Hyalangium gracile: one gene and its partner. The protein of the gene in region 1 interacts with the protein of each later gene in a pairwise test. Links are inferred from orthologs where the notes say so. Each region holds a gene or a part of one and is shown in the gene's direction. Other genes may lie near its edges. The genes, in order: KY572_RS42065 and dhaK.

Region 1 (3,264 bases):
GGTGCTCTTCAGCAACCTGGGCGCCGCCTACGTCACCCGCTTCAACGACGTGCCGGCCTCCACCGGCTACGGCGATCCGGTGCAGAAGCTGTTCAAGTTCGACGACAACGAGCGCATCGTCGGCGCGCTGTCGCTGGACACGCGGCTGGCCAGGCCCGAGAAGCTCATCGCCGTCACCAAGGATGGCCTGGGCCTGCGCTTCGCGCTGGAGGGCCACACGGAGGTGTCCACCCGCTCCGGCCGCCGCTACGCCAAGACGGGCGAGGGCGACGAGATCATCGGCGTGCAGCCGGTGGGCGAGAAGGATCTGCTCGCGGTGCTCACCGAGAAGACGAGCGCCCTGGTCTGCAAGGCAAACGAGGTGAACGAGCTGCAGGGCCCTGGCAAGGGCGTGATGGTCATCAAGGTGGAGGAGCAGGACCGCGTGGTGGAGTTCCTCGCGGTGCCACCGGGCCAGAAGGACAGGGCCATCGAGTTCGAGACGCAGAAGGGCCGCAAGCTGAGCCTGCACCCGGCGAAGTACGAGGTGACGGGCCGCGGCGGCAAGGGTCACGAGATGTCGCGCAAGGACGCGGTGAAGGAAGTGACGCGGCCCGTCACCTTCATCCCGCTGCCCGAGCAGAAGAAAGAGTAGTCGAGGGACGCCATGGCGACGAAGAAGGACACGTACACAGGTGCGGACATCCAGGTCCTCGAGGGCCTGGAGCCGGTGCGCAAGCGCCCGGCCATGTACATCGGAGGCACCGACAGCGCGGGCTATCACCACCTGCTGTGGGAGATCCTCGACAACTCGGTGGACGAGGTCATCAACGGCTACGCCTCCACCGTGGAAGTCACGCTCCACAAGGATGGGCGCACCATCACGGTGACGGACAACGGGCGCGGCATCCCCGTGGACATCATGCCCAAGTACAAGAAGCCGGCGGTGGAGGTCATCCTCACCACGCTTCACTCGGGCGGCAAGTTCGAGCAGGGCAACTACATCCACTCGGGCGGTCTGCACGGCGTGGGCAGCTCCGTGGTCAACGCCCTGTCGCGCAAGATGGTGGTGGAGATCAAGAAGGACCACAAGCGCCACGTCCAGACGTACGCGCGCGGCAAGCCCACCAGCCCGCTCAAGGCGGACGGCGCCCCGGTGCGCGGCACCGGCACCTCCATCACCTTCGAGCCCGATCCGGAGATCTTCGGCGAGAAGCAGAAGTTCGACGCCGAGCTCATCCGCGAGCGGCTGGAGGCCAAGAGCTACCTGCACAAGGGCATGACGGTCGTCTGGAAGGACGACACGGCCCACCCGCACGTGCACGTCACCTACAAGCACGACGGCGGCATCGCCGAGTACCTCACCAGGTGGGTGGCCGAGCGCGCCAAGCCCGTGGTGCCGCCCGCGAGCACCGGCTTCTACCACTCGCGCGACAACGGGGTGCGCCTGGAGGCCGCCCTGGTGTGGACGGAGGCCACGGATGAGACCATCCGCTCCTACGTCAACGGCATCCCCACCGCGCAGGGCGGCACGCACGAGGCGGGCCTGCGCGGCGCCGTCGTGAAGGCCGTGCGCAACTACATCGAGACGCATGACCTGACGCCCAAGGGCGTCACCCTCACCGCGGAGGACATCCGCGAGGGCATGACGGCCATCCTCTCCGTCTACGTGGTGGAGCCGCAGTTCCAGGGCCAGACCAAGGGCCGCCTCAACAACCCGGAAGTCACCGCCCAGGTGGACGGCGTGCTGCGCCCGGCGCTGGAGAAGTGGCTCAACGACAACAAGTCCATCGCCGAGGCGGTGGTGGCCCGCATCATCCTCGCCGCCCGCGCGCGCGAGGCCAGCCGCGCCGCCTCCCAGGCCGTCAGCCGCAAGTCCGCCGTCAGCCACCGGCTCAACCTGCCCGGCAAGCTGGCGGACTGCTCCTCCACGGATCCCGGCACCAGCGAGCTGTTCATCGTCGAGGGTGACTCCGCAGGCGGCAGCGCCAAGCAGGGCCGAGACCGGAAGACCCAGGCCATCCTCCCGCTGCGCGGCAAGGTGCTCAACGCCGAGCAGGCCTCCACCGACAAGGTGGCCACCAACAAGGAGCTCCAGGACATCGTCAGCGCCCTGGGCTGCGGCATCGGCTCGGACTTCGACATCTCCAAGCTGCGCTACGGCCGCGTCTTCCTGATGATGGACGCCGACAGCGACGGCCACCACATCGCCACGCTGCTGCTCACCTTCTTCTACCGGCACCTGCGCCCGCTCATCGAGAGCGGCGCCGTCCACATCGCCCAGCCCCCGCTCTACCGCGTGGACATCGGCAAGGAGACGTACTGGGCGCTGGACGAGGCAGACCGCGACCGCATCATCCAGGAGAAGGCCAAGGGCAACGCCAAGCCCAACATCATGCGCTTCAAGGGTCTGGGCGAGATGACCGCCGACGAGCTGAAGATGACCACGCTCGACCCCAAGAACCGCAAGAGCCTCAAGGTGACCATCGACAACGCCCTGGAGACCGACCGGGTCATCAATGACCTGCTCGGCAAGGACGTGAGCGCGCGCTTCAAGTTCATCATGGAGCGCGCCGGCGACGTCGAGGAGCTCGACGTCTGATCCGCTGAGCCGTGCCGGAGGGGCGCCGGGCCGTCATGGCTCCCCCCTCCGTCATCGGGCGGATGGCCCGACACCCGCCGGGGAATGGTGTCTGGGGGGCAGGCTCGGGTAGCATCCGCCGCCGTGTTCACCGCTCGCCTCCTCCTCCTCCTGGCGCTCGCCCTGAGCGTCAATGCTGAAGCCCAGTCGTCCCGCCGCGGCAAGAAGAAGCCGGCGCCCACCAAGGTGGAGCCCGCGCCCGAGCCGACGCCCGAGCCCGTGGCGCAGCCGGAGCCGCCGCCTCCCCCCGAGCCCCCCGCCCGGAAGGTGCTCGAGAATGGGCTCGTGGTGTTCGCCGTCCCGCGCGCCAGCAACGCCGAGCCGGCCGCCACCCGTATCCAGGAGGAGCTCACCCGGGCGCTGGCCGCGAAGCCGGACGTAGAGCTCGTGGACCTGGCCTCGGCCTTCCCTCCTCCTCCGCCCGCCTCGCTGAAAGAGGCCGACGCGCTCTACGAGGCCGGGAAGACGGAGTACGACAACCTGGATCCCGAGGCCGCCGCCGCGAAGTTCACCGCCGCGGCGGATGCCTATGAGAAGCATCCGGGAGCCTTCAAGCCGCAGCGGCTCTCCAAGACGCTCGTCTTCCTGGGCGCCTGCCAGCTGCTCAACGGGGACAAGCAGGGCGCGAAGTCGTCCTTCCTGCG
Region 2 (3,177 bases), on another replicon or contig:
CGGCACAGCCTTCCTCCGTACCGCGCCACCTTCGCGCGGCTGGCCAAGGGGCAGACGCCAGACTGCCTCTTCATCACCTGCGCCGACAGCCGCGTGGTGCCCAACCTCCTGGTGTCCATGGATCCGGGCGACCTCTTCGTCATGCGCAACGTGGGCAACATGGTCCCGCCGGCGGATGATCACGGCACCTCCGTGGGAGACCACTCGGAGGCGGCGGGGCTGGAGTTCTCCCTGCTGCACCTGCCGGTGGTGGATGTGGTGGTGTGCGGACACTCTTCCTGCGGCGCCATGAAGGCGCTGCTGGCGGGCCAGGTCGACCAGCGCGCCCCCAACCTCAGCGACTGGCTGAGCCTGGGCCGCTCCGCGCTGCAGACCATGGAGAAGCCCGGGCTGGTGGGTCAGGGCCTGTCCCCGGCCGATCAGCTCAGCCAGCTCAACGTGCTCCAGCAGATCAAGCACCTGAAGACCTATCCGCTGGTGCGCGAGCGCCTGGCGGCGGGCACCCTGCGGCTGCACGGCTGGTGGTTCGACATCGGCAACGCCCAGGTGCACGCCTACCGTCCGGGTCGCGAGGCCTTCGTCCCCATCGACGAGAACGAGGGCGAGCAGATGCTCGCGGAGCTGGAAGGCAACGGGCATCCCTCCGCCTCCATCGCCTGACGGTTCCGCCTGAAGGATCGTCTCGACAGGCTCCCGCGGAGCTCATCGCGGGAGCCTCGTGACGAGGCCCGAACAGCGCCTCGCTGCCAGCCCGAGCCGGAGATAGTCTCCCCTCCGGAGGGAATCGATGGTCGACTGGCAGGCACTGCTGCAGGGCCGAAACGATGGGTTCAGTACGCCCATCATGGGAGCGCGGGTTGGATCAGCCCCGACCACCATCCCGCGCGCCATCATCACCCAGCTCGAGCCGAGCTCCTCTGGGGCGAGGACTGATTCCCGCCTCTCCGGTCCCAGTCTTTGATAGTCCTACGGATCGGGCGGGCCTCCAGGCCCGTGGCGGGGTGCTCCATGAAGAAGCTGATCAACCGTCCGCAGGACGTGGTGACCGATGCGCTGCGCGGCATGGCCGCCGCCCATGGCGATCTGGTCCGGGTGAACTTCGAACCGAACTACCTGGTCCGTGCTGACGCGCCGGTGCGCGGCAAGGTGGGCATCGTCTCGGGCGGAGGCTCCGGGCATGAACCCATGCACGGAGGGTTCGTGGGCATGGGCATGCTGGATGCGGCCTGCCCCGGAGCGGTGTTCACCTCCCCCACTCCCGACCAGATGCTCGCTGCCTCCCAGGCCGTCAACGGCGGCATGGGCGTGCTGCACATCGTGAAGAACTACACGGGTGACTGCCTGAACTTCGAGATGGCCGCGGAGCTGGCTCGCGCGGAAGGCATCCAGGTGGAGCAGGTCATCACCAACGACGATGTCGCCGTGCAGGACAGCCTCTACACCGCGGGGCGGCGCGGCGTGGGGGTGACGGTCCTGGTGGAGAAGCTGGCCGGCGCGGCCGCGGAGCAGCGGCGCTCCCTCCAGGAGGTGGCCGACCTCGCGCGCAAGGTGAATGCCCAGGGCCGCAGCATGGGCATGGCGCTCACCTCCTGCACCGTGCCGCACGCGGGCAAGCCCACCTTCCAGCTGGGCGAGGACGAGGTGGAGCTGGGCATCGGCATCCACGGCGAGCCCGGCCGCAAGCGCATCAAGCTGGCCCCGGCCTCCGAGGTGGCCGCGATGCTGGTGGAGCCCATCCTGGCCGATCTGCCCTTCAAGTCCGGCGACTCGGTGCTGGCCTTCGTCAATGGCATGGGCGGCACGCCGCTGATCGAGCTCTACATCCTGTACGCCGAGGTGACGCGGATCCTGGAGGCCAAGGGGATCAAGATCGCTCGCAACCTGGTGGGCTCGTACATCACGTCCCTGGAGATGGCGGGGTGCTCGATCACCCTGCTACGGCTCGATGAGGAGCTCACGCGCCTGTGGGACGCGCCGGTGAAGACGCCGGCCCTGCGCTGGGGAGTCTGACGGCCATGCCCATCACCCGAGATGCCGTCGCGCGGTGGATCCAGGCGTACGCGGCCGTCCTCGCCGAGCAGAAGGATCAGCTCACCCAGCTCGACATGGACATTGGGGACGGCGACCACGGGGAGAACATGAACCGGGGCTTCCAGGCCGTGCTGGCCAAGCTGCCGGGCGTGGCGGACAAGGACATCAGCACCCTGTTCAAGACGGTGGCCATGACGCTGATCTCCACCGTGGGCGGAGCGAGCGGACCGCTCTATGGCACGCTGTTCCTGCAGATGGCGGCGCGGACTGCCGGCAAGCAGGAGCTGACGCCCTCCGAGCTGGCCGAGGCCCTGAAGGCGGGCGTCGACGGCGTCATGTCCCGAGGCAAGGCGGTGGCCGGGGACAAGACGATGGTCGATGCGCTCCAGCCGGCGCTCGAGGCGCTCCAGCAGGCGCTCGGGCAGGGCGTGGAGCTGGCGGAGGCGCTGAACCGGGCGGCCACCGCGGCCGATCAGGGCCGCCAGGCCACCATCCCCTGGGTCGCGAAGAAGGGCCGCGCCAGCTATCTGGGAGAGCGCAGCGCGGGCCACGCGGATCCTGGAGCGACTTCGTCTCACCTGCTGATCCAGTGCGCCGCCAGGACGCTGGGGTGAGCCCTCCCGCTCCGAGGCCCGCGCCATGGTAGGACTCGTCATCGTCTCGCACAGCCGGCTCCTCGCCGAGGGCGTGGCGGAGCTGGCGCGGGAGATGGCCGGCCCCGAGGCTCGCATCGCCACCGCCGGAGGGCTGGAGGGGCCGGACTCGCCTCTGGGCACCGACGCCACGCGGGTGGTGCAGGCGATCGAGAGCGTGTACTCGGACGCGGGCGTCCTGGTCCTCATGGACCTGGGGAGCGCCGTGCTGAATGCGGAGCTGGCCCTGGACCTGCTCCCGCCCGAGTACCGTGAGCGCGTGCGGCTCTGTGGCGCCCCCCTCGTGGAGGGCGCGGTCGCCGCGGCGGCGCTGGCGCGCACGGGAGCACCCTTGCAACGGGTGGCGGAGGAAGCCCGCTCGGCCCTGAGGGCCAAGCAGGAACAGCTCGTGGAGCCCGCGACGGTCCCCTCCCCGCCCCAGCCGCGACCCACCGGCGGGCCCGAGCACGTCCTGCGCGTCACCGTGCCCAATGCTCACGGGCTGCATGTGCGG

Evidence for each region.
Region 2: the proteins of KY572_RS42065 (region 1) and dhaK interact in binary tests that used the Escherichia coli proteins (3 or more experiments, as listed by UniProt). The link is inferred for Hyalangium gracile from one-to-one orthologs.

Annotation. Positions count from the first base shown.
Region 1 is NZ_JAHXBG010000035.1:40,370-43,633, reverse strand. Bases 163-3,113 are described here. They hold KY572_RS42065 (DNA gyrase/topoisomerase IV subunit B), read left to right. Parts: upstream 163-646; coding sequence 647-2,581; downstream 2,582-3,113. Other genes in these bases: KY572_RS42060 (PEGA domain-containing protein), read left to right, coding at 2,705-3,113; KY572_RS42070 (DNA gyrase/topoisomerase IV subunit A), read left to right, coding at 163-634. Outside these bases: more of KY572_RS42070, read left to right, coding at 1-162; more of KY572_RS42060, read left to right, coding at 3,114-3,264. UniProt on the Escherichia coli protein: Topoisomerase IV is essential for chromosome segregation; it is the principal protein responsible for decatenating newly replicated chromosomes. It relaxes supercoiled DNA.
Region 2 is NZ_JAHXBG010000002.1:135,400-138,576, forward strand. The notes cover bases 146-3,009. They hold dhaK (dihydroxyacetone kinase subunit DhaK), read left to right. Parts: upstream 146-1,008; coding sequence 1,009-2,010; downstream 2,011-3,009. Other genes in these bases: KY572_RS04140 (carbonic anhydrase), read left to right, coding at 146-660; dhaL (dihydroxyacetone kinase subunit DhaL), read left to right, coding at 2,016-2,645; ptsP (phosphoenolpyruvate--protein phosphotransferase), read left to right, coding at 2,671-3,009. Also shown: more of KY572_RS04140, read left to right, coding at 1-145; more of ptsP, read left to right, coding at 3,010-3,177. UniProt on the Escherichia coli protein: Dihydroxyacetone binding subunit of the dihydroxyacetone kinase, which is responsible for the phosphoenolpyruvate (PEP)-dependent phosphorylation of dihydroxyacetone via a phosphoryl group transfer from DhaL-ATP.